Regions from separate parts of the Paraburkholderia caribensis genome, predicted to be linked through region 1. Evidence: riboswitches for the same ligand, from Rfam matches in the RefSeq annotation. Region 1 holds a riboswitch; each other region holds the start of a gene.
The links. A riboswitch is a leader RNA that binds a small molecule or an ion and turns the genes downstream of it on or off. The one in region 1 is predicted to bind cobalamin.
Positions count from the first base shown of each region.

Region 2: it holds a riboswitch for cobalamin, as region 1 does, so the genes downstream of both, C2L66_RS11850 (TonB-dependent receptor domain-containing protein) here and cobG (precorrin-3B synthase) in region 1, are expected to answer to the same signal.
Region 3: it holds a riboswitch for cobalamin, as region 1 does, so the genes downstream of both, C2L66_RS25570 (CbtB domain-containing protein) here and cobG (precorrin-3B synthase) in region 1, are expected to answer to the same signal.

Region 1 covers NZ_CP026102.1:1,172,557-1,182,460, forward strand. The annotation lists gene C2L66_RS21675 (OmpA family protein) at 1-130, shown strand, start outside; gene C2L66_RS21680 (flagellar brake protein) at 234-1,187, opposite strand; gene cobJ (precorrin-3B C(17)-methyltransferase) at 1,352-3,100, opposite strand; gene C2L66_RS21690 (precorrin-2 C(20)-methyltransferase) at 3,088-3,846, opposite strand; gene C2L66_RS21695 (precorrin-8X methylmutase) at 3,846-4,472, opposite strand; gene cobG (precorrin-3B synthase) at 4,465-5,853, opposite strand; cobalamin riboswitch at 5,940-6,126, opposite strand; gene C2L66_RS21705 (bifunctional cobalt-precorrin-7 (C(5))-methyltransferase/cobalt-precorrin-6B (C(15))-methyltransferase) at 6,215-7,420, shown strand; gene C2L66_RS21710 (cobalt-precorrin-5B (C(1))-methyltransferase) at 7,420-8,520, shown strand; gene C2L66_RS21715 (cobalt-precorrin-6A reductase) at 8,517-9,254, shown strand; gene cobM (precorrin-4 C(11)-methyltransferase) at 9,251-9,904, shown strand, end outside.
Region 2 covers NZ_CP026101.1:2,655,666-2,665,569, forward strand. The annotation lists gene cobC (alpha-ribazole phosphatase) at 1-569, opposite strand, end outside; gene C2L66_RS11830 (adenosylcobinamide-GDP ribazoletransferase) at 554-1,303, opposite strand; gene cobT (nicotinate-nucleotide--dimethylbenzimidazole phosphoribosyltransferase) at 1,374-2,426, opposite strand; gene C2L66_RS41605 (ABC transporter ATP-binding protein) at 2,463-3,284, opposite strand; gene C2L66_RS11845 (FecCD family ABC transporter permease) at 3,281-4,342, opposite strand; gene C2L66_RS11850 (TonB-dependent receptor domain-containing protein) at 4,349-6,343, opposite strand; cobalamin riboswitch at 6,408-6,671, opposite strand; gene C2L66_RS11855 (hypothetical protein) at 6,892-7,254, shown strand; gene C2L66_RS11860 (cell division protein ZapA) at 7,251-7,568, shown strand; RNA gene ssrS (6S RNA) at 7,633-7,814, shown strand; gene C2L66_RS11870 (EVE domain-containing protein) at 7,952-8,422, shown strand; gene C2L66_RS11875 (SIMPL domain-containing protein) at 8,597-9,334, shown strand.
Region 3 covers NZ_CP026102.1:2,010,119-2,020,022, forward strand. The annotation lists gene C2L66_RS25550 (methyl-accepting chemotaxis protein) at 1-468, opposite strand, end outside; gene C2L66_RS25555 (AEC family transporter) at 649-1,599, opposite strand; gene C2L66_RS25560 (LysR family transcriptional regulator) at 1,707-2,657, shown strand; gene C2L66_RS25565 (CbtA family protein) at 2,648-3,418, opposite strand; gene C2L66_RS25570 (CbtB domain-containing protein) at 3,440-3,664, opposite strand; cobalamin riboswitch at 3,709-3,863, opposite strand; gene C2L66_RS25575 (histidine phosphatase family protein) at 3,911-4,486, shown strand; gene C2L66_RS25580 (hypothetical protein) at 4,502-4,900, opposite strand; gene C2L66_RS25585 (hypothetical protein) at 5,114-5,332, shown strand; gene C2L66_RS25590 (hypothetical protein) at 5,846-6,133, shown strand; gene infA (translation initiation factor IF-1) at 6,265-6,528, shown strand; gene C2L66_RS25600 (GntR family transcriptional regulator) at 6,652-7,359, opposite strand; gene C2L66_RS25605 (cyanate transporter) at 7,537-8,796, shown strand; gene C2L66_RS25610 (ANTAR domain-containing response regulator) at 9,109-9,684, shown strand; gene C2L66_RS25615 (CmpA/NrtA family ABC transporter substrate-binding protein) at 9,695-9,904, shown strand, end outside.

The DNA.
Region 1 (9,904 bases):
GATGAAACAGGAGCAACCGCAACAGCCGTCGCAATCGCAACAGCTCCAGTTGCAGCAGCTTCAACAGCCGCCGCAGCGACAACAGTGGCAGGTGGCGCCGCAATCGCTGCAAAAACCGCCCGCGCAGTAATAGCGGTCACGGGGGCCGCTGCCGTCGAGGCGGCCCACAAGCCAAACGGCCCGGTCATGCAAATGACCGGGCCGTTTTTTTCAGCAAAGGAAAGCAGTGCGGCTTACTTCGGTCCGCTCGTCCAGAAGATCACATCGTCGATCCGGTCGAACACATAGACTTTCAGCGCCATCTGCTCGACCTGGTTGAGCTGGTCGAACTCGATGCCGTGAGTGGCGGGCTCGCTGGGTTTCGAGCCTGGCTGCACGTTGCGGATCGTCGCGGTGGTTTCGATCGGCGTTTCCATGTCCTTCGAGCGCAGCGTGAACGCGACGCGGATGCGCTTGCCGACTTCCCCGACCGTCCACGGCGCGGAAAACGACATGCCCATCGCGCTCACGCTCTGCACGAGGCCGAGGCTTTCGTAGCCCGTGCCTTGCGCTTCGATGCTGAAGCGCAGCGGCAGGCTCGCGCGCACGCGCACCGACTTGCGCTCGCGCAGCCGGCGGACCACGCCCGGTTTCGACAACACGAGATAGTGGAACGGCACCTGGCAGACGGAATCGACGGTGCACACGAAGCGGAACACCGCCTGGCTCGCAATCGCGACGATCTCGACGTTCTCGCCGACGGACAGCAGCATCGGCTTGCCATCGACGAGCGGCGGCGTGACGAACAGCGACTCGTTCGGCGCAAAGCCGATGATGCGCGACGGATGCATCGGCGCGCCCATTCCGACCTGCGAGCGCACGCCGATCAGCGCGCCGATCGTCAGATGCATGTCCTTGAGCGCGAGCGATTCGGCTTCGCCCTGCCTGGCTGCCGCCCGCGCGGCACGTGTGGCGTCGTCGTTCGCGGTGGCCAGATCGCCGCGCTGCGGCTTGAAATGCTGGAACAGAAAGCGGTGTTCATCCGCGCCGATCACGACCGCGCCGCGATCGAACAGCAGCGCGCCATCGCTGTCGAGAATCGGAAACTCGAGCGGCGTACCGACGGGTACGGCATCGGGAGAAAGCTGGCGCGCAGCGGGGACAGGTGCGCTCACGTCTGTATCGACGGTGTCTTCACTGGTTTGCATGGTGGGCGAACGAAGCGGTGGCCGGAGATAATCGTTGTATACGTCGCACTATGGGAAAAGTTTAATTTATTTTTCTTTTGCACAGTTTCAATCTTCCTTTCAGCCGGTTGATTGAATATCAACAACTGGCTGATTCAATTCAATGCAAACGTTAAAATCGCCTCCTATTCATACCAGCGCGGCGTGTAGACCCATTCCCGGCCGCTTCCGGCGGGTTTGAAAGCGCGGGTCGTCGACGAGCCGATTATTACCATCGTCCGCATATCGACATCGGCGGATTTCAATCCGGCGAGCGTCGTTGTTTTCAATGTGGCGCCGGGACGGCCAATATCGCGGCCGAGCACGACGGTCGTCGCGGGCGCGCGATATTCACGCACGATATCGAGTGCCTTGTCGAGCTGCCACGGACGGGCGCGCGAAATCGGGTTGTAGAACGCCATGACCAGATCGGCCTCGGCCGCATGCCGCAGCCGCTTTTCGATGATCGACCACGGTTTCAGATTGTCCGACAGCGACAGCATGCAGAAATCGTGGCCGAGCGGCGCGCCCGCCTGCGCGGCCGTCGCCAGCGCGGCGGACACGCCCGGCACGATTTCCAGTTCGACGGCCGACCATGCCGCGTGTCGTGCTTCTTCGCGCGCGCCGTCCAGCGCTTCGAGCACGGCGGCCGCCATCGCGAACACGCCGGGGTCGCCTGACGACACCATCGCCACATGCCGCCCGGCGCTCGCCAGCTCGAATGCATGGCGGGCGCGCTGCATTTCCTCGCGATTGTCCGTGCCGTGCACGCGCTGGTCCGCGCGGAACGGGCCCGCCATCTTCACGTAGGTTTCGTAGCCGAGGATGTCGGTGGCCTGCGTCAGCGCCGCGCGCGCAGTGGGCACCATCAGCGACGCGTCGCCGGGCCCGAGGCCGATCACGCTCAGCTTGCCGCGCGCGCGGCCGACTGTCGCGGGATCGAGCGGCGCTTGAGCGACGGCGAAAGCGATGGGCGCGTCGCCGGGCGCGTCGAGCGCTTTGTGAGGCACGCGTAAGGTTTGGCTGAGCATCTGGGCCGCGCTATGGTCTGCATCGTGGTCCAGGCTGCTGTCAGTGGTGAAGCGTAGTGCGACCTGCAACTCGTCGGCTGCCTGCCGAAGCGCGGGATCGCCCGTCAGCGTAGCGGGCGCGAGCAGCACCGCCAGCGCTTGCGCCGCCAGCCCATGCGTCTGCGCCGCTTCGCGTATCCGTTGAGGCAACGATCCGGCGCCGGAGCGGGTTGCACGCACGGCGACCACGACACTGCGCGGATGAATCACCAGTTCGTCCGTCGCGCCGTGCCATGCCAGCGGCGTGACGCGGATCGCGCGTTGCGCGTCGTCGGCAAGCGGCAGTTGCACGCCGTCGAGCCACGGCGCGTCGCCTTCGATACGCGTCGCTTCGCCCGCCAGCAGATCCGACACGAAGCGCTTGCCCTGATCGAGGCTCGCGAGCGTGTAGCCGTCGGGCGGGTTCAGCACGCATGCGCCGAAGCGTAACTCGCCGCTCGTCGTGATCGCGGGCGGCACGTCGAGCGCGGCGGCGATTTCGCGCGCCATCGCATTGACGCCCGACAGCCCGCCGAGCAGCGGCACGACGGCACTGCCGTCCTCGGCGACGGCCAGCACGGGCGGCTCGGCGCCCTTGTTCGCGAGCAGCGGCGCGACGCAGCGAATCACGATACCCGCCGCACACAGCGCGATGATCGGCGTGCCGCTCGCGTAAAGCTCGCGCAGATGCGCGTTGAGTTCCGTGTAAGCGACATCGGCATCGGCGACCCGGCCCTGCAGGCCATGCACCTGCGCGCCGTCATACAGCGATTGCACGCGCCGCGCCGTGTCCCGCGCGCCGACGCCGAGTATCACGATCGCGGGCGGTGCTGTCAGCCTTGCCATTTTTCCCCCGGCACGACGAGCAGCGAGAAGTAGGGCGACGCCATCGGGTCGACTTCGGCGAGCGGCACGATGCGCTGGTTCGCCATCGTCGCGCGTTCGACGTATAGCGCGCGCTCCGCGAGCCCCAGTTCGTCGAGCACGCGGCGCACCTTGTCGAAATTGCGGCCGAGCTTCATCACGACGGCGGCGTCGGCGGCGGCGAGACGGCGCTTGAGTTCGTCTTCGGGCAACACGCCTGAAAGCACCGACAAGGTCTGGTTGCGGTACACGAGCGGCTGGCCGAGCACGGCGACGCCGCCGAGCATCGAGCACACGCCCGGCACCACTTCGCCTTCGAAGCGCGGCGCGAGCCGGTTGGCGAGCCGGTCGTGCAGGTACATGTACGAGCCGTAGAAGAACGGGTCGCCTTCGCAGATCACGGCCACGTCGCGCCCGGCGTCGAGATGCTTCGCGACCACTTCGGCGGCCGTGTCGTAGAAGTCGGCGATGATCGCTTCGTACGACAGCGGCGGTTCGAGTGCTTCCGTCGTCACGGGATAGACGAGCGGCAACTGCTCCTGCTCGCTCGACAGATGCGACTCGATGATCGAGAACGCGTTGCCTTTCTTGCCCTTCGCGACGAAATACGCGACCACGTGCGCCGATTTCAGCAGCCGCAGCGCTTTCACCGTGATCAGTTCCGGGTCGCCGGGGCCGACGCCGAGACCATAGAGACGCCCGCGCGTGCTGTTCGCCTGATCGGCCATTATTCGTCCTCCGATGCGAGCGCGTTCACGGCAGCCGCCGCCATCGCGCTGCCGCCGCGCCGGCCCTGCACGGCGACGAACGGCACGCCGCGGCTATTGGCGGCGAGCATCGCCTTCGACTCCGCGGCGCCGATGAAGCCGACCGGGAAGCCGAGAATCAGCGCTGGGCGGGGCGCGCCGCCGTCGAGCATGTCGAGCAGATGAAACAGCGAGGTCGGCGCATTGCCGATCACGACGACGCTGCCTTGCAGGCGCGGGCGCCACAGTTCGAGCGCCGCCGCCGAGCGGGTGTTGTTCATCTCGCGCGCGAGCCCGGGCACGGACGGATCGGCGAGCGTGCAGATCACGTCGTTGTGCGCGGGAAGCCGCGCGCGCGTGATGCCTTCGGCGACCATGCGCGCGTCGCAGAGGATCGGCGCGCCGCTGGCGAGCGCCTCGCGTCCCGCGCGGCCCGCGCCGTCCGAAAAGCGCAGGTCGCTGGCGATATCGACCATGCCGCACGCGTGGATCACGCGCACGGCGAGCTTTTCGAGGTCGGCGGGAATGCGCGACAGGTCGGTTTCCGCGCGTATCGTCGCGAACGACTGGCGATAAATTTCCTGTCCGTCGCGGATGTAGTCAAGCATCGAATGGCTCATCAGTTGGGGGAAGGGCGGACGCGTTCAGTGCATCCGCCGCTTCGTCGATCGTCAGACCGCGCGCGATGCATCGGCCGAAGCCGTTGGACTCGCGCGGGTCGTGTGTGTGGTACAGGTCGTAATGGCCGTCGGCTGCCGCGAGCAGCGTGTAGGGCGCGCGATGCGCCGCCGCGCATGAACGCGGGCAGCCGCTGAGATGCACTTGCGTATGCTCGGGTACCTGTGCGGCCAGTTTTAGTGCGTCGGCTTTCGTGTCCGCCTGGCTCTTCGCGCAGCCGGCCGAGCCGGCGCATGCGATCACCCGGGTCAGCGGATTGTCAGCGGTGGTGGCGAGACCGAGTGCTTCGAGCTTCCGTAACGTTGCGTCGAGGTTCACCGTGTCGATGTCGGTGAGCAGCACGCTTTGCCACGGCGTCATGCGCAGCGTCGCGCGCGCATTGCCGCCGGCGAGTTCGGCGAGGCCGCGCAACGTCGTGCTGTTCATGCGGCCCAACGCGGGCTGCGCGCCGACATGCCAGCGCTGTCCGTCGTTTTGCCGATGCGCGCCGAGCCGTCGCTCGGCATCGGCGGGTTCCCGGCGCCAGCCTCGGATCGACGCGTCGCGCAGCAGGCTCACACCGCTCCTGCGTTCGGCGTGCCCGATGATGTTCTCGATGGAATGCGCGGCGAGCAGGTCGCGCATGCGGGCATCGTCCGGCGCGGCGAGGTCGAGGAACGTGTGCACGAGCGCTTGCGTGAACGTCGCAAGATCCGCAGCCGTGACGGCGGCCAAAGCGCTGTCATGGTCCGCCGTAACGGGCGGACAGCCAGCGAGTCCGATTGCGAACAGCACGTCCGGACGGTCGCGCTGCAGCATCGCCGAAAACCAGATGTCGTGCGGATGATCGAGCATCATCAGACGCTCGCCGCCGTCGAGCATCAGCGCGAATTTCGGCGAAAGCGCGGCGAACCGTGTGTCACCTTGCAGCAGCGTCAACAGATTGCCAGCTAGCGCGCTCGTGTCGTATAACGCGCTTGCGTCGCGGCCCGCAACCGGGCTGACCATCACATTGCGCACGTCGTCGGCGAATGCATGCTCGGCGTTCTGCGGTCCGAGCCCCGCGTCGAGCAGCGCTGCAACGAGCGCAGCTTCATGGCCGCGCTTCACGCCGCGCAACTGCAGATTCGCGCGATTCGTGATGTCGACGACACCCGACGCGTGTTCGTCGATCGCCCCGGCCATGGCGCGTGCCTGCGTCGCGCTCAATTCGCCGCCCGCCAGCTTCACGCGGCACAGGCCGCCGTCGAGCGCGGGCACGATGCGCAACAGCCCCGGACAAGCCGAAGGGCGCAAGGCGGAAGCGTCGGACGAATCGAAAGCGTGGCTCAAGACATTACGGGGTTTACGTCGCGCGACGGCCCGGGCATCTCGAAGGAGAGCGGCTCGGCATCGGTACACCCCGCCCGATGTTGGCTGGCACGAACTGTTGGCCGGCAGGTCTTCTGACTCACAGGTCGCTGCACACGCCGGGCCTTCCCGGTATCACCAGTGGCGCAAATTGGCGTGGACTCGCTGCATACAGTTGCGGGGGCAGTCACGGTCATCGCAGTGATGTGTGTTCCCTCTTAGGCCCCGAAAGGCACCGGCGAACGGGTATTATGCCTTTTTTCGAACAGCACAACGATGCCGCAGCCTTGAAACACGGCCCGCAGCAGCGTTTTCAGTACAGCAAGCAGATGAGGATCGACGCATGTCAGCGTGGCTGACCGTAGTGGGAATGGGCGATGACGGTTTTGCCGGCCTGGGGAAAACGGCGCGGCGCGCGTTGATCGACGCGTCGGTGATCTATGGCGGCGAGCGGCATCTGGCGATGCTGCCCGTGTGCCTGTCCGCCGCGCGCGAGCCATGGCCGCATCCGTTCGACATCGCGCCCGTGCTGGCGCGGCGCGACACGCCCGTGTGCGTGCTGGCGAGCGGCGATCCGATGTTCTACGGCGTCGGCGCGACGCTCGCGCGCCACGTTCCCGCCGACGAATTGCGCGTGCTGCCCGCGCCGTCGTCGGTGTCGCTTGCGGCGGCGCGCCTTGGCTGGGCGTTGCAGGATGTGGCGACGGTGTCGCTGGTCGGCCGGCCGCTTGCCGCGTTGCAGATGCATCTGCACGATGGCGCGCGCGTGTTCGTGCTGAGCGCGGACGGCGCGACGCCCGCCGCCGTGGCCGCGTGGCTCGTCGAACGCGGCTTCGGCGCGACGCGCATGATCGTGATGGAACATCTGGGTAGCGCGTCCGAACGCATCGTCGACGCGCGCGCGCACGACTGGTCGATTGGAGAGTCGGCGGCGCTGAACCTGATCGCGCTCGACTGCCGGCGCGATGCGCGGGACGCGCCGCGGCTCGCGCTGACCCCCGGGCTGCCCGACGACGCCTATCGTCACGACAGCCAGCTCACCAAGCGCGACGTGCGCGCGCTGACGCTCGGACGCCTCGCGCCAGCGCCTGGCGAACTGCTATGGGACGTCGGCGCGGGCTGTGGATCGATCGGCATCGAATGGATGCGCGCGCACGCCAGTTGCCGCGCGATAGCCATCGAAGCGAACGGCGAACGTCAGCGTTTCATCGAACACAATCGCGACGCGCTCGGCGTGCCGGGGCTGCAACTGGTCGCTGGCAAGGCGCCCGACGCACTGCATGGCCTGCCCGCGCCGGATGCCATTTTCATCGGCGGCGGCGTGACTGCGCAGGGTGTGCTCGACGGCTGCTGGGGCGCGCTGAAACAAGGCGGGCGGCTGATTGCGAACGCCGTCACCCTCGAAGGCGAGGCGGCGCTCGTCGCGTGGCGCGCGCGGCACGGCGGCGCGCTGACGCGCGTCGCCCTGGCCGAAGCGCAGCCGCTGGGCGGCTTCGAGACGTGGCGCGCCGCGCTGCCAATCACGCTACTCGACACCCGCAAACCGTGATGCGCGACGAAACGCCCGAACAGCCCGCGCCGCTGCGCAGCGGCTACACGACGGGAAGCTGCGCGACGGCGACGTCGCTGGCGGCGGCGCGTTTGCTGCTGTCGGGCGTGGCGAGCGATGTCGCGGAAATCGTGCTGCCGAAAGGCCAGCATGTGCCGATGCCACTCGTCTTCTGCCGCCTGATCGACGGCGGCCAAGGCGGCGCCGAAGCGGGCACCGTCAAGGACGCGGGCGACGATCCCGACGTTACGCATGGCGCGGTGGTGTTCGCGCGCGTGCGTCTCGCGGATCAACCCGGCGTGCGTTTTCATGCCGGGCCGGGCGTCGGCACGGTGACGCGCGCGGGCCTCACGCTGCCCGTCGGCGAGCCGGCCATCAACCCGGTGCCGCGTCAGATGATGACCGCGCATCTGAACGAACTGGCCGCCGAGCATGGTTACGCGGGCGGCTTCGAAGTGACGATAGGCGTCGAGAACGGCGAGGCGCTGGCGCAGAAGACGATGAATCCGCGTCTCGGCATTGTCGGCGGGCTGTCGATACTCGGCACGACGGGCATCGTGCGGCCGTTCTCGTGCTCGGCGTATATCGCGTCGATCCATCAGGGCATCGACGTTGCGCGCGCGAACGGCTATCGGCATATCGCCGCGTGCACGGGCAATGCGAGCGAGGACGCCATGCGCGCTTACTACCGGTTGCCCGATATTGCGCTGATCGAAATGGGTGACTTCGCGGGCGCCGTGCTCAAGCATCTGAAGCGCGCGCCCGTCGACAAGCTCAGCATGTGCGGCGGTTTCGGCAAGCTGAGCAAACTCGCGGCGGGGCATCTCGATCTGCACAGCCGCCATTCGAGCATCGACTTACCGCAACTCGCCGCGTGGTCGGCGCAACATGCCGCGAGCGACGCCGCGTTGCAGGCCGCTATCGTCGGCGCGAACACGAGCCAGGAAGCGCTTGCGATGGCGCGGAAAAAAGGCGTGCCGCTCGGCGATATCGTCTGCGCACGCGCGCGCGACGTGGCGCGCGACATCGTGCCCGCGTCGGTCGAAGTCGAGATGTTTGCGATCGACCGGCAGGGCAACATCATCGGTGTGGCGCGATGAAACGTCTGTTATTGCTCGGCGGCACGGGCGACGCATTGCAGATCGCGCGGCAACTCGGGCGGCAGCATGTCTATAGCCTGGCGGGGCTCGGACGTGTGCCGGACGGGCTGGCGTGTGAAGTACGGGTCGGCGGGTTCGGCGGCAGCGAAGGGCTTGCGCGTTTTATCGAAAGCGAAGGCATTGCGCTCGTGATCGACGCGACGCATCCCTATGCCGCGCAAATGAGCGCGAACGCGGCTGTTGCGTGCCGCGAAGCCAGCGTGCCGTGCTGGGCGCTGCGCCGCGTGGGCTGGACGCCGCAAACGGGCGACGACTGGCGCATGGTAAGCGGCTGGAACGAACTGGTCGATGCGATCCGACCGTTTCGGCGCGTGCTGTTCACGTCGGGGCGCGAGCCGCTCGCGCATCTCGACGAGATACCCGCGCATCAGTACTGGATCGTGCGCTGTCTCGACGCGCATCCGGGCAACGGGCGCGCGCGCATCATCGACGCGCGCGGCCCGTTCGATATCGACGGCGAGCGGGCGCTGTTCGCGCTGAATCACATCGATGTGCTGGTGACGAAGAACAGCGGCGGCGCGGCGACGCAGGCGAAGCTCGAGGTCGCGCGGGAACTGAAGGTGCCGGTCGTGATGATGCGGCGTCCTGCGCTGCCCGAGGTCGATCGGGCGTTCGACAGTCCGGCGCAACTGCTGCGCGCATTGAACGAAGAAGATTGGAGTACTGTGAAATGACGGTGTTTTTTATCGGCGCGGGACCGGGTGATCCTGAACTGATCACGGTGAAGGGGCAGCGCCTGGTGCGTACGTGTCCGGTGATTCTCTATGCCGGTTCGCTTGTGCCGGAAGCTGTGTTGAGCGGGAACGTCGCTGAAAAAGTGGTGAACACGGCCGAGCTCGATCTGGATGGGATCATTGGTCTGCTTGCCGAAGCGCATGCGAAGGGGCAGGACGTCGCGCGCGTGCATTCGGGCGATCCGTCGTTGTACGGCGCGATTGGCGAGCAGATTCGCCGCTTGCGCGCGCTTGGGATTCCGTATGAAATCGTGCCCGGTGTGACGGCGACGGCGGCCTGCGCGGCTGCGCTCGGGGTCGAGCTGACGTTGCCTGATGTGTCGCAGACGTTGATCCTGACGAGATATGCGCGGAAGACTTCGATGCCTGAAGGCGAGCAGCTTGCGGATCTTGCGCGGCATCGCGCGTCGATGGCGATTCATCTTGGGGTGCGCCATATTGCGCTGATTGTCGATGAATTGATGCCTCACTATGGGGGCGACTGTCCCGTCGCGGTGGTGTATCGGGCAAGCTGGCCGGATGAGGAGAAAGTTGTCGGGACGCTTGCTGATATTGTTGAAAAGGTGCAAGCGACGGATATAGAGCGTACC
Region 2 (9,904 bases), on a different replicon from region 1:
GACCATTGCAGGTTCGTATCGTCGCGGCGCAACCAGACGCAACCCGCCATATCGATCGACCATCTCAGGCAGCGCTCGACAGGCAACCCGAGCACGGTCGCCGCGATCACGCGCATCACGCCCGCATGCGTGACGACATATGCCGGCGTCAATTCCCGTGTCTGCTGGAACACGTCGAACCACGCGCGCACGCGGCCCACGAACTGCTCGACGCTTTCGCCGCCATGCGCGCGCGCACCTTCGAAATTCTCTGCCCACGCATCGAGCAACGCGCGATCGATATCGTCCCAGCGTTGCAACTCCCACGTGCCGAAGTCCATTTCCTTCAGACTGTCGTCGATGCTGTACGCGCAACCGAAGTTCGCGGCGAGCGCGGTCGCGACCGTCGCGCAGCGTGTGAGGGGGCTCGACAGCAGCACGCGTGGCGCGGGCACCTGCAAGGTCGCCAGGCGCACGGCGATGGCAGCCGCCGACGCCTCCGGCGCATCGGCGAGCGCCACGTCGCTCTGGCCGTAGCACACGCTCTCTTGTACGGAAACAGCCGGGTGTCGGATCAGAACGATATCCATGCGAGTCCCACCAGGTAGATGGCCAGTTCGAAGATCTGCTGCGCGAAGCCAAGGCAATCGCCCGTATAGCCGCCGATGCGTCTGACGAAATAGCGGCCCAGCATGAAACGCAACACCACGAGCACCAGCAGCGTGATGCAACCGGCACGCCAGTGCGGCCAGAAGAGCCATGGCATACCCAGAAAGATAGCGCAGCCAAAAGCATTGCGTGACATGCGCTGCGCAACCGGTTTCGCCTTGCCTTGCGCTCGCACGTAATCGAGCGTGACGAGATAGCTGATCGCGCAGGCGCGGCTCGCCGCATGCGCCGCGATCATCAGCCACGCCGCGTAGAGCGGCGGCAAGGCCGCGAGCGTTTGCCACTTCAATGCAAGCGCGACCATCAACGCAATCGCGCCGAATGCGCCGATGCGCGAGTCATGCATGATGCGCAGCGTGTCATCGCGCGTATAGGCGCCGCCGAACGCATCGACGCAATCGGCCAGCCCGTCTTCATGGAATGCGCCCGTGACGAGCAGCGTCGTTGCCATCGACAGCAACACGGCCACGCCCGGCGGAAAGATGCGCAGGGCGGCCATGTATACGACGGCGCCCGCTGCGCCGACCAACGCGCCGATCAATGGAAAGTAACGCGCCGCCGCGTTCAGATAATGCGGTTCGTAGCCGACCCAGCGCGGCACGGGCACGCGCGTGAAGTAGCCGAGCGCCGTGAAGAAATAACGCAGTTCATTCATGGCTGATTCGACGCATTCTGTTCATCAACGTTCTCGCTTCGAACGCCTGTATTGATGCACGCGTCGCGCATCATGCGTCGCGTTGCGCGACGCCCGCCGATTCGAAGCTCGCCATCTCGTTGACGAATGCAACGGCTGCGCGCAGCAAAGGCATAGCAAGCGCCGCGCCCGTTCCTTCGCCAAGACGTAGATCGAGCGCGAGCAGCGGCACCGCGCCGAAGTGATCGAGCATGCGCCGGTGCCCTGCTTCGTTCGACGCGTGCGCGAACACGCAGTAGTCGCGCACGGCGGGCGCGAATGCATCGGCCACCAGCAGCGCGGACGTCGCGATGAAACCATCGACGACGATCGTCATGCGTGCCGCCGCCGCTGCCAGGTACGCACCCGCCATCATTGCAATCTCGAAGCCGCCGAAGGTTGCGAGCACATCGAGCGGATCATTCAATGCCGGGTGATACGCAAGCGCCGCCGCCAGCACGTTGCGCTTCTTCACGAGCCAGGCGTTGTCGAGGCCCGTGCCGCGCCCGACGCAATCGTCGACGGGCACGCCGCACAGGCGGCTCATCAGGCACGCAGCCGACGACGTGTTCGCAATGCCCATTTCGCCGAAGCCGATCACGTTGGTGCCGAGCGACGCATGATGACGAACACGGTCCGCGCCCGCGCGCATCGCGGCGAGTGCTTCGTCGCGCGTCATGGCCGGCTCTTGCGCGAAGTTGCGCGTGCCACGGGCGATGGGGATATCGACGAGCCTTTCGTGCGGCGCGAACTCATGCGCGACACCTGCATTCACCACTTCGAGTTCGAGGCCCGCCACGCGGCTGAACGCATTGATCGCCGCCCCGCCCGCGAGAAAATTGAGCACCATCTGCGCCGTCACCGCTTGCGGATACGGACTCACGCCCGCGTTCGCAATACCGTGGTCGCCGGCGAAGACGATCATCGCGGGACGTGTGACGGTGGGCTGCGTGCTGCGCTGGATCATGCCCATCTGACGCGCGAGCGTCTCGAGCTGGCCGAGACTGCCGGGCGGCTTGGTCTTCAGGTCGATAATGCGTTGCATCTCGGCGCGCAATGACTGTTCGAGCGGCTCGACGATAGGCAGGGAATGCAAAGTGGTCATGTTCGTGTTTGCGTGAAGAGTTCGGTTCATGCGTGTTCAGTTGCGAGACGCTGCGCGCAGCGCCGGAATCAGCGCTTCATCGTCGCCGTCACGGATCAGCACGAGCGGATAGCCGAAGGCGCGGCTGGCGAGTTCGGGCGTCAGCACGTCGCGTGCGCGTCCCGCATGCGCGACGCCGTTGCCTTCGAGCAGCAGCGCGTGCGTCGCGAACCGCCGCGCGAGATTCAGATCGTGGCACGAGAACATCACTGTACGCCCGCCGCCGCGCGCCCATCCGCTCAATGCTTCGAGACAGTCGATCTGATGATGCAGATCCAGATGCGCGAGCGGCTCGTCGAGCAGCAGCAGCGGCGCGTCCTGGCACAGCACGGCCGCGAGCGCGACGCGCTGCCGCTCGCCGCCCGACAGTGACAGCACGTCGCGCGCAGCGAAGTCCGCGAGACCGAGCGCATCGAGCGCCGCATGCGCGGCGGCGCGATCCTCGTCGCGCTCCCAGCCCCATCCCGCGAGGTGCGGAAAACGGTTCAGCAGCACGATATCGAGCACGCTCGCGCTGAACGCATCGTGCGATGTTTGCGGCATCAACGCACGGCGCTGCGCGAGGCGCGCGAGCGGCCATGCGTTCACCTGCATTCCGTCCAGTTCGATGTGTCCTTTCGCTGGACGCACAAGACCCGCGAGCGTCGAGATGAGCGTCGTCTTGCCCGCGCCGTTCGGACCGGCGATGCACCAGACTTCACCTTGATAGAACGTGTGCGTGAAGTCATCGAGCAAGGTGCGCGAGCCGGCCCGCAAGGTCAATTGGTCGGCATGCAGGGTGGCATCGGCGCTTGTGTCTGCGATCATGCGTGCGTTCATGCGCGCCTCCGTCGAAGCAGCATCCACAGGAACACGGGCACGCCGATCAACGCGGTGATGACGCCGACGGGCAACTGCGCGGGCGCGATCACCGTGCGCGCGACCAGATCGGCGCCCATCACGGCAACGCCGCCGCCAAGCGCGGCTGCGGGCAGGAGCATCCGTTGATCGTTGCCGAACGCGAGCCGCAGCATGTGCGGCACGACGAGCCCGACGAAGCCGATCGTGCCGCCCGTCGTCACGGCAGCGGCGGCGGCGAGCGACGCGACCAGATAGACGCGCAGCCGCGCGCGCATCACGGGCACGCCGAGCGCTTGCGCCGCGGCGTCACCACGCAGCAGGACATTGAGTTGCGGCGCGATGGGCACGATCGCGAGCAACGCGATGCACAACGCAGCGAGTGCGAGCCACGGCGCGCCGCCGCCGTTCAGATCGCCCGTCAGCCAGAACAGCATGCCGCGCAGGCGGCTGTCGGGCGCGACCGTCAACAGCAGCGTGATCACGGCGCCCCACCCGGCCGCGATCACCGCGCCCGTCAGCAGCAGACGCGGCGATGCGTCCTGCGGCTCGCCGCGCCACAGCGCGCCGCGTGCAAGACCGAGCACCAGCAGGATCGAGACGAACGCTCCGGCGAACGCCGATGCATCGACGATCCACCACGCGCAGCCCGCCATCATCGCGACCAGCGCGAAGCTCGCCGCGCCGCCCGACACGCCGAGCACATACGGCTCGGCCAGCGGATTGCGCAGCAGCACCTGAAGCAATGCGCCCGCGAGCGCAAGCAACGCGCCGCAACCGAAGCCGGCGAGCGCACGCGGCAGGCGCAGCGTGCGAACGATCTGCGTGGCGAGATCGGACGATGCATCAGCCGACGGCAGCAACGCATCGAGCACGCGCGACGGCGCGACGCTCACGCTGCCGAGTGCGAGCGACGCCACGAAGACCACGAGCGCCGCGATGCCGAGCGCCGTCCAGATGGCGAGCGCGCGCTTCGCACTCATGCCGCGCGCGAGCTGGACCGGTCGGGGTTGCCGCTGACGTTGCACGAGTCCGCTCATCGCGCGTTATTGCTGCTGCCAGCCGAGCGTGAGGGAGGCGCCGCGCCTTGGCGTGTTGTACGTGTAGGCGAGTTCATAGTCCTTGTCGAAGAGATTCTGGATTTGCGCGGCCACGTACCATGACTTCGTGATGTTATAGCGCGCGGACAGGTTCACGATGCCATACCCGCCGAGCACCGTGCCGCCGTCGTCGCGCTCGCCGCTCACGAGCCATTCGCCGCCCACCCGCCAACTGCCGAGATTGCGGTTCGCGGCGAACGACGCGAAATGACGCGCGCGACGGTTCAGGTCGGTATGCGTGTCTTCATCGACGGGATTCTGGAACGTCACGGCCGCGCGCACGTCGGTTTTGCCCACATGGCCCTGCCACGATCCTTCGATACCCTGCACTTTCGCATGTCCCACGTTCTCCGCGACGTAGATGCCCGGCGTGGTCTGCACATAGTCGATGAGGTTCGTATAGCGCGTCTGGAATGCCGTGAGCTTCAGCAGGCCGAGCGCGTCGGATGCGTACTGTAGTGCAGCTTCGACGGAATGGCTGTGCTCCGGTTGAATGAGCGGATTGCCGCTGTACGGGTAGTACAGATCGTTGAAGCTCGGCGCGCGAAACGCATCGGACCAGCTTGCAGTCACCTTCCAGTGCTCGTTGAAGTCGTAGCCATAGCCCAGATAGTAACTGTTGGCTCCGCCGAAATCCGAGTACTGGTCGCGCCGCAGGTTCGCCTGGACCTGGCTGTTGCCGAAGCGCCCCGTGTAGCCCGCGAATACCGAGTTCACGTGACGCGCGGGCGCGCTGTACTGATTCGAGTCGAGCGTCTGGTCGAGATGCTCGTAGCCCAGTTGAAGCTTTTGATCGCGCCCAAGCGTGAAATCGTTTTGCCACGTGTACTGCCGGTTGTCCGAATCGTAGCGGTATAGGTAGTCGCCGTTGAGCGACGTGTTGCTGCGATCGTTGCCTGTCGCGACGACGAAGCGCGTGGTCCACCAGTCGGTGAGCTTGCCGTTCGCGAAGGTTGACGCCGTCTGCACCTTGCTGTGCAGATTGTTGAGATCGGTGGGCAGACCGAAGGGATTGTCGAAGCTGTCGTTGCCGTTCGACTGAAAATAGCGCAGGCCGATGTCCCACTGGTCGTCGAGCTTGTGGCGCAGCGACGCGCTCACGCTCTCGTTGAAGTAACCGTTTGCGTTCGGATTGACGGGCGCGAGCGCCGGGTCGATCGACGAAAAACCGTCCGTCTTCGCGCGCGCGAGCGTGACGCTGAAGGTCGTGCGGCCGTCCTTGTCGAGTGCACCGTCGACGCCCGCCGCCTGGCGTTGCGTGTGATAGCTGCCGTACTCGACGTCGAAGTGAAAACGCGGCGGATGATTGCCGCCGTCCTTCGTGAACACCTGTACTACGCCGCCGATCGCACCCGACCCGTACAGCGCCGACACGTTGCCGTTGACCACTTCGACGTGATCGATCTGGTCGAGCGGAATCTGTTCGAGCTGCGCGTTGCCCTGGCTCACCGAATCGACGCGCACGCCGTCGATCAGCACGAGCGATTGCGTCGCCGACGCGCCGCGCAGAAAGAGACTCGACGTCGCGCCTGGTCCGCCGTTTCGCACGATCTGCGCGCCGGGCGCGAACTGCAGCAGTCCCGGCAAATCGCGCGCGCTGCTGTCCGCGATGTCCTGCGCGTCGAACAGCGTGGTCTGCGGAATCGCGTCGGCGAGGCGCTGCGCGCGACGGTCGGCTGTCACCACGATGGGCGACAACGTCGCCGGGTTAGTGGATGACGACGCGGCCACCGCAGAACCCGTCGAGCCATTGTCCGATCGATCCGTGGATGTGGCGGATGGGTTCGCCTCGTCGACCGTCTGCGCGCCTGCGGCGAGCGGGACTGAAGCGAAGGCGATCACGGCGAGCGCAGCAAGCGGCGCGCGTGTGAAGTGTGGGCACAGCGGGCGCGGAAACACCTGGCGCAGATACGCCGGGTGGACAAACACGGAGGTGAGCATCGAAAGAGTCCTGTGGGCCTGTGCGCGGCCCGCTCCTCGTGGGCCGATGCCTGTACAAGGAGCAACACGCTCCTTGCCTCCGGCCGGTATCCGGGCTGACGACTGGCCGACCCGCCTTCCCACGCAGCATGCGCAGTGGCGCTTCGCACGGCATCGGCTCTCATGGATGGCTCGACGCGTGCATGGGTCGACCTGCAGGAACTGCGGTCGTTGTACCGTTGCGAGGACAGCGCAGGTTGGCTCGTCCGGGCGGACTTCGCTCCCTGCTTCCCGTTTAACTGCGCGCGGCGCGATACCGCGCGCGGGCACCAGAGTGCCGCAAGTTTAGAAGTGGCGCACACACGCGTCAAGAAACGCGGGGACGGCGCAGGGACGACGAGGGTGGACTGTTAGAAAGAGTCCTTTTTTAAGGGTAAAAATGCGTGAATCGCGACGACACACCTGGATAATGCGGCATTAAAGCGCTACTGTTACGTCTCGAAACGAGACAAATGCCCGAGCGTGCGACATTCCGCGCTAGAATGCCATGTCTTTAGAGGACGCAGCACATGCTCACCGAACTCGAAACACTGTCACAGAACATCGGCCGGCTGATCGAGATCAGCCAACGCTACAACGAAGCGCGCCTCGCACTCGAAGAACAGCTCGCACAAGCGCGCGCCGAATGCGAAGCGACCCGCGTAGAACTCGAACAGACCCGCGAAGAACGCGCCGCATTGCAAGCGGAGCGCGATGCGCTGTCCGCGAAGATCGACGACGCCCAGGTGCGTCTGAACGCCATCCTCGAGAAGCTGCCGCGCGCTCGCGGTCATGAGCCCGACAATCAACTCGATCTCCTCGCGCCCGAGCAGCAGGTGCAGGCCAATCACGACGCGAACAACGACGCGACCCGCCACGGAGAAAACGCATGACCACGAAGCAGATCGAAGTGTCGATCCTCGGCCAGCCCTATCGTCTCGCCTGCTCGCCTGAAACGGAAGCGGCGCTGCTCGAAGCGGTGGCGCGCGTCGACGCCGAGATGTCGAAGATCCGCTCCAACAGCAACGTACGCGGCCAGGACCGTATCGCGGTGATGGCGGCATTGTCGCTGGCATCGGAACTGCTTAGGTTGCAAGCCAGCGTGCGACACGGAGAATCATTTCCCGCCGAAGAAATCCGGCGTACAATGCACCAGATGAATGAGCAGCTGGGCACTGTGATTCAACAGTACAGCAGCGTGCAGTAAAGAAAATTCTGGTGGGCTTGATTGTTTCGCGGTCGGGCTCATGTTGTAGAGCAAACGTTTTAAAGCTTCCCTGCCTGGTTCGCCAAGGTCATATATTCCTTGAACCAATGCTATGTGCACGGTTGCGGAAATTTGTAGCACGGGTGTGCGCGTCACTCTGTCTGATGTACCCGAAGTGCTGCTAACTGCGACCAATTCTGAACCTCAGGTTCAGGATGCCGGCCTAGCGGCTAAGGCGGGGACCCATACGAACGGCATCGGACTTTGTCCGGTGCCGTTTTTCTTTGGGCGCGCGCTTTGTGCAGATTGGCGCGCTCCGCGTTGCAAGCCGTTTGAAGCAGTTCGACGAAGACCTTCCTTTTATCTCACGTTCAATCCGACTCATGCGCTACTGGCTGATGAAGTCCGAACCGGACGAAGCGAGCATCGACGATCTCGCGAATGCCCCGCAACGCACGCTGCCCTGGACGGGCGTGCGCAATTATCAGGCGCGCAACTTCATGCGCAACGTCATGAAGATTGGCGACGGCGTGCTGTTCTACCACTCCAGTTGCCCTGAGCCGGGCATTGCGGGCATCGCGGAAGTATCGTCGACGCCCTATCCCGACCCGACCCAGTTCGATCCGAAGAGTCCCTATTACGACGAGAAATCGACGCAGGAAACGCCGCGCTGGACGCTCGTCGACGTCGTATTCAAGAAGAAGATCAAGCTGATTGCGCTGGCGGCGTTGCGCGAGCATCCCGAGCTTGCCGACATGCGCGTGCTCGCGAAGGGCAACCGTCTGTCGATCACGCCCGTCACGGAGGCGGAATGGGCGTTCATCACGAAGCAGCTTGCAAAGCGCGCTGCATGAATGCGTGGTGAACAGGCGTTCGCGTGAGATTCGAGCATTCACTCGGGAACCAGACGCCCCTTTCAGACGCCTAACCGCCTCGCAAGCGTCATGCCACGCGCGCCGCGCCACTGCGTCCGGCGACGCGGACCTCGACGCATGCATGCACAACCTGCTCAACAAAGGAGTCGAAGAATGACCAGAAAATCTGCGCTCGTGTGGGCGCTCGCGGCCGGCGCGTGCGCGGCGCCTGTTGCACTTGCGCTCACGTCCGTCGCGGCCAATGCGCAAACCGTTGTGCAGCAGTACCAGCCGGCCGGCGTGCTGTCGCTGAACGCGCAGGCGAGCGCCGATATACCGCAGGACGTTGTCGATATCACGCTGTTTTACGAACAGGAGGCCAGCGATCCGTCGTCGCTGACGGGCACGTTGAACCAGCATGCTGACCAGGCGTTGCAGAAGGCCAAGGGCGTGAGCGGCGTGACGGCGCGCACCGGGTCGTTCTCGATCTATCCGTCGACCGATCGCGACGGGCGCATTTCGGCGTGGCGGGGCCGCACGGAGATCGTGCTGGAGTCGCACGACTTCGCGGCGGCGTCGAAGCTTGCGGGGCAATTGTCTTCGATCATGCAGGTTGGGAATGTGCAGTTTTCACTGTCGCCGGAGGCTGAGCGCGCTGCCGGGCAGAAGTTGACGGGACAGGCGATTGCATCGTTCAAGCAGCAGGCTGGTGCGGCTGCGCAGGCATTCGGGTATAGCGGTTATACGATTCGTGAAGTGAATGTCGGGCATAGTGGCGGCGTGCCGCCGCGGCCTGTCATGATGATGAGCATGCGGTCGGATGTTAGTGCTAAGGCGGCGGCGCCTGTGCCGGTTGAAGGTGGGACGTCCACCGTGACTGTTAATGTTTCAGGGTCTGTGCAGATGAAGTGATTTTTTGTGTCTGCGACGCTGGTGGGGTGGTTCTGATTTTGCTGGCATTCGCGAATTGGCTTTTCGCTGGCATCCGCGTTACGTTAGCGTGCTTCACGCGTCGCCCCTGTGCGGGGCGGCACCTACTTTTCTTTGCCGCCGCAAAGAAAAGTAGGCAAAAGAAAGCGGCTCACACCGCCAGCCCATCTTCTTATCCACGGGCCCCCAACGTCCCCACCCTTCACACGGCAGTGCCCCGGGTGATGCTCGTTGCCAACGCTTCGAATCAACGCCTCACCCACTTCAAATACCCCTACCCGGCCAAGCGGCAGCGAATGGTATGCGCCGCCCAGGTGGCAAACTGTGTGTAGGCCGTAGTGCCTCGCACGCTTCACTCCGGACCGATATCGCACGCCTCCCACCCTGTAAGAGCGCTACCCTATGCGACGCGACAACCTACACACAGTTTGCCACCTGGGCGGCCGTGGAATATGTGGCACGGCATGCTGTAACGCGGGGGCGTGAAGCGGGTGATGAGCACCGCAAGTGCGCTGGCAACGAGCATGAGTCATGCGGTTGCCGAGTGAAGCG
Region 3 (9,904 bases), 840 kb from region 1:
CGAATACAGGCCAATCAGATGATTCGCGCGGCTCTCGTCCATCCAGTTCGTGTCGCCACTGCCGATCGCCTGGATCAACTGGTCGATGCCGTCGCGCAGCACCGCCGTGCGTTTCGCGTCGAGATCGTCGGTAAGGCTTTGCAGCGCGGGGGTCTTCGGCAGCGCCCGGAATTCGGCCCATGCCCTGTCGGCGTCGCCGAGCAGACGCTTCGCGCGGTTCAACTGCTCGCCGAGCTGCGGCGAATGCGGATTGCTCATGGCCCAGTCGAGGCCGAAGCGCGCCCGCGACATCGCCGTCCCCGAACGGCCCAGCGCCACCACCGACGCAAAATTGACCTCGTACCCGTCGCGCTGCGCCCGGTTGCTCTTCGCCATGCCGAAAATGCCGAGCGCGCCCGTCGCGATCAGCAGCACGCCGAGAAACGCAATCGTCGTCGCGATCCGGGCGTTGATGGTCAAGCTTTTCATGTTGTCTGGTCTCTCGCTGTCTTGCTGTTTTTCGCCAATGAGCCCGGCCGCGCTTGTTCCATATATAAAACATGTTTCCTTATATGGAACTTTAGGCGAGTGTAAGGCGAAAAAAATGAGCAGACCACTGCTCATTCAGCGCGCGTTGCTAGCCCGCGACACCGGATCAACCTGCCGTCGTCACCCAGGCGCGTGCATATAGAACAGCAGCAGCGACAGCGAAACGAGCGATCCCAGCGTCGACAGCAGAATGGTCTGCGAGGTGATGTGCGCCTCGCGTTCGTAGAACTCGGCAAGCATGTAAGGGCCTGTGCCCGTCGGCAGCGCGGCGAGCAGCACGGCCATGTCGACCATCGGGGCGGGCAGCGCGAACACACGCGCGGCGATCCACCATGCGAGCGCAGGCTGAGCGATCAGCTTGATGGCCGTCAGCACGAACGACGTGACGGGCTCGGCCGCCTGCTCCGCCGGCGTGCGCTTTTCCGCGAGGAACAGCCCGAGGCTCACCAGCGCGCACGGGCTCGCCGCGCCGCTCAGCAGCTTCAGGAACGTCTCGACGCTGTGCGGCAGCGCGACATCTGCGCTCGCCGCCAGCACACCGAGAATCGGCGACGCGATCAGCGGATTGCGCAGCAGCCGCCACACCACTTTTGCGCCGAGCTTGTGCGGCGTGCGCTCGGTCTGCAGGCCGATCTCGATCAGCACGATCGCGAGCGCGAACAGCACGCAGGCGACGATGATCGTCGCGATGGTGGTCGGCGTGAGGCTCGCCCTGCCGAATGCGAGCAGCCCGAGCGGAAAGCCGATGTAGCCGGTGTTCGGATACGACGCGGCAATCGCGTCGACGCTTGCATCGGCAAGATGCCGCCCGCTGGCGAGCCGCGCCAGCAGCACAACCACGAACACGCCCGCGCAGGCAATCGAGAACGTCGCGATGAAGGCCGGCTGATCGAGCTGATGCCAGGTCGAATGGGCCATCGTGTCGAACAGCAATGCGGGCAGCGCGAGCCACACCACGAAGCGGTTCAGTTCGGAAGCTGCCGTGGGGCCGAGCAGATTGCGACGGCGGCAAAAGAAGCCCGCGAAGATCAGCGCAAAGACGGGCAGCAGGATTTCGAGCGTAGACAGCATGAAGTTGCGGCAACGAAGGTAAAAAGGGAGGAAACGCGCAAGGGTAAGCGTTTACACCTATACAATCCAATGCCGAATCCAACCCTCGACGATACTTTTTTTGCATCATGCTCGACGTCAAGCCGCTTCGCTACTTCGTCACGCTCGCCGAAACCCGCCATTTCGGGCGTGCGGCCGCGCGGCTGAACCTGTCGCAGCCGCCGCTGAGCCGGCAACTAGCTGCGCTGGAAGCCGCGCTCGGCGTCACGCTGATCGAGCGCAGTCCGCGCAGCGTCACGCTCACGGCCGCGGGCGAGCGTTTCTACGAGGACGCGAAGGCGATACTCGCGTCGATCGAGCAGGCGGCCAGACATGCCCGCGCGGCGGCCGCCGGCGACACTGGCCAGTTGACCGTCGGCTTCACGATGTGCGCCGCGTACAGCGTGCTGCCCAGCTATGCGCGCGCGTACGGTGACGCCTGGCCCGGCGTCACGCTCAACCTGCGCGAAGTCGTATCGAATGATCTGGCGCCGCAGGTGCTGAGCGGGCAGATCGACGCCGCAATCATGTTTCCGGGCGCGCAAAGCAAGGATCTCGACACCCGCGCGATCTTCACCGAGCCGCTATGCGTCGCGTTGTCGCGCGAGCATCCGCTCGCCTGCGCGCATCAACTGAAGATCGCGCAGCTCGCGCGCGAGCCGTTCGTGATGGCGTCGGAAGCCGTGTCGCCGAGCCTGCGCGCGACCATCGTCGATCATTGCGCGCAAGGCGGTTTCGCGCCCGATGTGCGCTTCGAAGTGCAGTTGCAGCAGACAGTGTTGAGTCTCGTCGACGAAGGCGTGGGGATCGCGCTGGTGCCGGAGTCGATGCGCAAGGCGCAACTCGTAGGCGTCGTCTTCAGACCGCTCGACGACGCGCCGACGATTTCGCAAATGCTCGTCTGGTCGCCGTCGAACCGCAACCCATGTCTGGCGCGGTTTCTGGAGATTGCCTGGAAGCGGCGAGCGGAACGAAACGGGGAAGAGAGCCGCGCGTCTGCGCATTCAGGCGCAGACGCGGAAAAGCAGCGTTACAGATAAGCCGAGTTGCGCGCCGATGCAGCCGATGCGCGCGCGATGCGTTCGCTGCGCTCGACCAGTGCCCCGAACAACAGGCCGATCGTGGCCCACATGATTGCCTGCATGCCGAGCGCCGTGAAGCGGAACTTCCACAGCACGACGGCGGGGAACGCTTCGGGCACTTCGTTGACCGTCGGCAGCGCGATCTGGATCGCGGCGATGATCGCGACGAACACGATTCCGCCCACGATCGACGCGTTCCACACGCCGAGCCGCGACACCAGGTGCTTGCGGACTTTCATCGAGAACACCGCCACGACGAGCGACGTGACGATCATCAGGAAGAACAGCCCCGTGCGCATGCCGATGGTTTCCGGATCGCCCACGGAAGGCGGATTCGCCGGATACTTGATGGTCGGCACCAGCACGACGGCGACATAGGCGCCCACTGCGAGCCACGCCGACAACGCACGTGCGCCGAGCCGGCCGACGCGTCCATGCAGATACGCGAACGTCAGCGCGAACAGCCCGCCGAACGCCATGCCATATGCGACGACGCCCGTCAGCAGACCGAGGCCCGCCTGCGTGCCGCGGCTGACGAGTTCTTCTTCATGATCGTGAGCGCCGCTGGCGTCGCCGTGATCGTGCGCGGTTTGCATCTTTTCTTCGAACGAGATCGCCGTATCGACGAGCGGCTCGCCTGCCACGCGCGCAAAGGCGAACGTCAGCAAACCCGCGACGATGCCTGCGAGCATCCCTCGCATCAATAACTTACCCACCATGGTGATGACTCCCTTACGCGATCAGTGGCAAGGAAAGCCGAGCAGATGGCGGCCGTCGTGCACGAATTCATGCACGTACATGCCGGGAATCAGCGAAGTCGCGCCCTGTTCGGCGCCGACGAAATAGAGCGCGAGCAGCATCAGCAGGCCGCCGAACAGAATCCAGGGCAGCAGCTCGCGCAGCGGGATGGGGGTGATGACAGGTTGATCGGTCTGACCGGCGTGGTCGAGAACGGCGTCGTTCATGACGGACATCTCCTTGGGGTTACGCGCCCCGATAGTCGAATGATGAGAGAGGTCGAAGCTTGGGTCTGGCTTCCGGCTTGTGTACAGCCTGTTGTGTACGCATTTGCTGCCGATTACAGTGGCGCGACCGCGCCGGGCTTGCACCGGCTTCCGCGCTTCGAGTGGCGACTATTCTACGGCTAAACTGCGAAACGCTCTCCTGTTTCTTACCCTCTTTCTTCCCATTTCCCGGACCCAAGGCCGTCGATGCGCACACGCCTGTTGTTGATCAGCCACCCGGCGACGGCCGCGCAACGCAAGGGCACGTTCCCCGCCGACGATCCCCTCGATACCCGCGCGGTCGAAGAAGCCACGTCGTTTCGCGCATCGCATGCCGGCTTGCTGAACGCCGATGCCGCGCTCAGCAGCCCCGCTGCGTGCGCGCTGGACACGGCGCGGGCGCTTGGACTGGCGGCGACGATCGTACCGGATCTCGCCGACGCCGACTTCGGCCGCTGGCGTGGGCGCCGTTTGCTCGACGTGGCGAACGAGGACACGAACGCACTCGACACATGGACGCGCGATCCGTCATCCGCGCCGCATGGCGGCGAATCATTCGATGCGCTGACCTTGCGTGTCGGCGGCTGGCTCGATGCGTTCGAGCAGCGCGGCACGGTCATCGCCGTCACGCATGCGGGAGTGATCCGCGCGGCGCTCATGCATGTGCTGCAAGCGCCGTCCGCGAGATTCGCGCGTATCGAGGTGCCGCCCCTTTCCGTCGTCGAACTGCAACGCGATCAGCGCGGCTGGACGTGGTGGCCCGCACCGGACCGTCGAAGCTGAGACGCCCGCGCGCGCTCACAGCGTCGGACACGACAGCACCTGCTGCGGATTGAGCGTCGTGCCAGGCATGCCGTCGGTGGCGGGCTTGCCCTGCGCCGGCGTCGCGATCAGGCGCACGGCATCCGTCCCCGCGTTGGCGAGCACGTAGCGCTCGGGGCGGCCTTGCGGCTGCCAGTACGCGCGATAGATGCCGCCGTCCTTCAACACATGCAGCGTGCCCGGCACCGTCTTGCCGCCCGCGATGAAATCGACGGGCTCGCCGTCGCGCAACGCGAAGCCGCTCGCGGCCGACACGCTCGATGCGCCCGACGCGCCCGCGCCCGCCAGCACGCCGCACGATGCATCGCCCGTTGCCGCGACGGCCAGTTGTGCGACGGTCCATAGCGCGAGCGGCGCGATTGCTCTGATTGTCATGGCGGACCTCGAGTTGTCTGGAATCGTCTGGAATGGCGAGCCGAATAGTGCGTCAGGCGCCTCGGGCGCGTTGCAAAGCGCATACCCGGCATGGCCTGCGGACATCTGACCGCGTGAATTTTGACCGCGTGGCACCGCGCTTTTTGATGTGCGATAAAAGACGAGACTCAAGAGTCAGATCATTCACAAGCGTTCACCGAAAAGAGGCAACTGATGGCTACGCTCGAAGCGTTTCGTTCCGTGCTCGACGATGCACGCACGCCCGAGATCATCCGCAATCACATCATCGATTCGCTGCAGTACGCGCTGCGCAACCACGGCCAGGTTTTCACGTCGAAGGAAGTCGAATGGCTTGCCAAGTGGGACGATGCGCGCATTCCGCTCGCCGCCAGCCGCGAACTCCAGAAACGCTTGACGCAAACGGCCGACTGAGCGCGCCGAGCGGCCGCGCGCGGTGCCGCGCGCCAGACGGGCATGCTCCGCGAAAGCGGTCGCGGGAAAGTTTCTGCTACCCAAAGCCCTGTTTTTAGGGCATAATATATTTAACGCAGCGCTCTGCCCGCATCACCCGTCAACTTCTTCACCGTAACGCGTCAACGTCTTCTCGTCTTCGCCGCGTTGCACTGATTGCATTGCATCCCAGCCGTCCCGTTATCGCGCAACATCATGCAGCGGCAACACGGCGGTCTTCGTCACTCCGGCCACGCGCTGCACGCCTGAACCCGACGGGGTGACATTCGCTACGTTCGTTGCCCGTGCGGCATCAGCGTATTTTTCTCCATCCGTTCCGCGTTGATCGCGGTTGCGTCCGAGCCAGCGCATACGGCTCGCGCGAGACTTTTTCCATTGCGGCGCGCCCCATGGCGCTGCGCCGCCCGCTGCCTATTCGCCGCGCCTGCCCGTTGCAGTGACGCGCGCCGGCAGCCGCATCACAGGACTGTGTATATGACGACGCAAGGCATCAAGACGTACAAGGGCTACGAAATTCATCCGCTGATCTATCCGCGCCGCACGGCGAACGGCGTGGCGCACCGCAATTCGATCGACAGCGGCTATGACGCGTCGGTTCGCATCTGCCGGGTCGGCGCGAACGCCGCCGCCGATGGCCGCGTGTTCCGCCTGTCGTATTTCCGGCCGTTCGAAGGCGCGGGCAAGGCCCGCATAGCCTGCATGGAGCATGCAGCACAAGTGATCGACGGCCGGGTCGACGGACAGACGGTTTCCGACCTTTGATCTCGCGCAGCGCAACGCGCGCATCAGCATCATCGTCTCACCGCATCGACGCGGCAGCCTTCGTGCTGCCGCGCAAATTACGCTGCGCGCCGCGCGCGCCGCACCCTTCCCTCATCGACCAGGAGTAATGCATGGCGAAAGAAGAACTGCTTGAACTGGACGGCATCGTCGACGAAGTACTACCCGATAGCCGCTACCGCGTCACGCTGGATAACGGCGTGGTCGTGGGCGCGTACGCGTCGGGACGCATGCGCAAGAATCACATCCGTATCCTCGCGGGCGACCGCGTCACGCTCGAACTGTCGGTCTACGACCTGACCAAAGGGCGCATCAATTTCCGTCACAAGGACGAACGAAGCAGCGGCCCGCGTAGCGCACCCATGCGCCGCCGCTAACGTAGCGGCAACCCACTGAAGCGTCCCGCGCTCATGACCGGCGCGACGCAATGGTGAATCGACGTACAGGGCAACCGTCGATCACCGTAAGAGATGCGGCATGTGCAACGCATGCCGATCGATTCACCCACGAAAGACCGCACGCGGATCGTCGCTCGCGCTGGTCTGCATACGCGTCACGACGCGCTCTTCCAGTTCCGCGAGATGCGCGCGCATTGCTTCGAGCGCCGCGTTCAAGTCACCATCGTCCAGCGCCTCGATGAGCTGCGCGTGTTCGTCGGCGGAGCAGGTCGTGCCCTTCGACGGATCGTAAAGCGCCTTGTACAGCTCCGTCTTCGCCACGAGTTGCGCGACGAAGCCCTGCAACTCCGCGCTCCCCGCGATCTGCGTCAGCAGCACATGAAAGTGCCCCGCCAGCCGCACCTGTTCATCCACGCGGCCTTCCTTCAGCGCCTTTTTCTCGCTTGCGATATGCGCCTTCAGCACACGCCTGTCCTGCGACGACAGCGCACCGCATAGCGCGGTGACGATCCCAGCCTCGACGATCTGCCGCGCGCGATAGACCTGGCGCACATCCTCCTCCGACGGCGCCGGCACGAACGCGCCGCGATTCGCTTCCAGCACCAGCTTGCCTTCGAACCCCAACCGCGCCAGCACCTTGCGCAGCGCGCCGCGCGTGCAGTTGAACGCGGCCGCGAGATCGCGCTCGACGAGCTGCGCGCCCGGGCGCAGCCGGCCTTCGAGCAGCGCCGTGGTGATCGACGCATAGATGCGGTCCTCGACGTTGTCGTCTTCCGGGGCAGGCGGCGGTGTGTGCGGGCGTGTGGCCATGGTGTGCGAGTGGGAAGGTGGCGGCGGCGGCCGTATTTTAGCGGCGCGCGGCCCTACGCGCATGAAGCGTCGACAGCATCGGCCCAATACCGGGGATAGCGGATTTGCGCCGAATGGTTAACCATTTTCCGATATTATGGTTAACCAAACGCTTTCGACTGATCCGTAGGACACCCCGTGAACCAGACTCCCGGCATCGATTCCCCGCGCATTTCGCATCGCACGACATCGTCGGCCCTATCGTGGCAGGACGGGCTCTGGCTTGCCGTCATCGTGGCGATCGGCATCAACCTGCGGCCGCTGCTGACGTCCGTGAGCCCGTTGATGGCGACGATCCGCGCGGCCACGGGTCTCAGTTTCTCGGGCGCCTCGCTGTTGACCAGCCTGCCTGTCGTCGCGATGGGATTCGGCGCGTTCGGCGCGGGCTTGCTGACGCGCGTGGTCGGCGAAGCGCGCGGGGTCGCGCTGGGGCTGCTGGCTATTGGTGTCGCGTGCGGCGCGCGGCTGGCTGCTTCGAGCGGCACGGCGTTGCTGATGACGGCGCTCGTCGCGGGCACGGGCGTCGCCGTCATTCAGGCGCTGTTGCCGGGCGTGATGAAGCAGCGCTTTCATGCACGCGTGCCGCTTGCGATGGGCCTGTTCTCCGCGTCGATCATGGGCGGCGGCGGGCTGGGCGCGAGCCTCAGCCCCTATGTCGCGAAGGCGTCCGGTTCATGGCACGCGGGCCTCGCGATGTGGGCCGTGCCTGCTGCGCTCGCCTGCATGTGCTGGCTCGCGCTGCAACGCCGCGCATCGGCGCTCGATGGACCCGCCGCCGCGCCCCTGGCTGCGAGTCCTGGGCACGCGCATGTGGCGATCTGGAAGAAGCGCCGCGCGTGGGCATTGGGCCTGCACTTCGGCCTCGTCAATGGCGGCTACACGACGCTGGTTGCGTGGCTGCCCGCGTACTACCAGCAACGTGGCGCGAGCGTCGCGCAGAGCGGTTCGCTGCTCGCGGCGATGACCGTCTTCCAGGCGGCGTCGGCGCTACTGCTGCCGCTCGCGGCCGCGTCGTTCCGCGACCGCCGGCCGTGGCTCGTCGCCGGACTGTCCGCGCAACTGGTGGGGATCGTCGGGCTGCTCGCGTATCCGGATGCGTTGCCGCTCGCGTGGGTCGCGATTGCAGGCGCGGGACTCGGTGGTACGTTCTCGCTGACGCTCGTGACGGCGCTCGATCATGCCGGCGATCATCGCCTCGCCGGAAAGCTCGTTGCGTTCGTGCAGGGCGTGGGCTTCATCGTGGCGGCGATTTCGCCTGTCGTCGCCGGACGCTTGCGCGACCTGACGGGCAGCTTCGCGGCCGCGTGGATCATGCTCGCGGCCTGCATCGCCGCGATGATCGCCTTGACCTTCGCATTTTCGCCGCGCAGCTACGCACGCTGGCTCGGCTCGCGGTAAAGCGCGCTACGCGAGCAGGTCGTAGATGGGCTGGCTCCGCACTCGCTGCTTCGCGCCAAACAGGTGCAGCGCACCGGGACGCGCACTGACACGGTGCGACAACAGGATGCTGCAATGATCACTCGAAGCTGTGCGCAGCAAACGTTAGGGCGATTGTCGATTGATGGCATACAAGTTGCAGGATGACTGCACGCTTTCCGCCAGGTCGCAGCAAACATGCAACTGCTGCCCACCCGCCGCAAGACGCAATGCAGAAGCCGCAATCCGACGAATGAAGCTGTGTAACTTCCCCTATTCCATACCGGGCAATCCATGCTGCGTGTTTTGCTCGTAACCGATACCGACAAACCCATCGGCGAGTTGCGCGATACGCTTGCGCGGCTCGGCTACGAGATGCTCGCCGCCACCGCGTCGCCGCAGGCGCTGCACAAGACTGTCGAGAGCGAACGGCCCGACGTGATCATCGTCGACACGGAATCGCCTTCGCGCGATACGCTCGAACAGCTTGCCGTGATGAACGCGACGGCGCCGCGCCCGGTGCTGATGTTCAGCCACGACGCCAACCAGCAGCTGATACGCGATGCCGTCGGCGCGGGCGTGACGGCATATCTTGTCGAAGGACTGGCGACGGAGCGCCTCGCGCCGATTCTCGAAGTGGCGCTGGCGCGCTTCGCGCAGGAGTCACAACTGCGCGAGCGGCTGGCGCAGGCCGAGAACGAACTGGCCGAGCGCAAGCTGATCGACCGCGCGAAGCGCCTGCTGATGGATTCGCAAAAGATGACCGAACACGCCGCCTACGCGACGATGCGCAAGCGCGCGATGAACCAGGGCGTGAAGCTCGCCGAGGTTGCGCGCCAGATCGTCGCCGCAGCCGACCTGCCCGATTGATGCGCTGCCCATGAACTCACCCGCCTACCTTTCTTCCCCCGACGAACCCGGCAAGCTCGAGAAGACGCACTTGCGGCTTGGTTTCGTCGCGCTCAGCGACGCTGCGCCGCTGGTTGCCGCGAAGCTGCTCGAATTCGGCCATGCGCACGGACTGACGATCGAACTGCTGAAGCAGCCGTCGTGGGCCGCGATACGCGACAAGCTGTTGTCGGGCGATCTC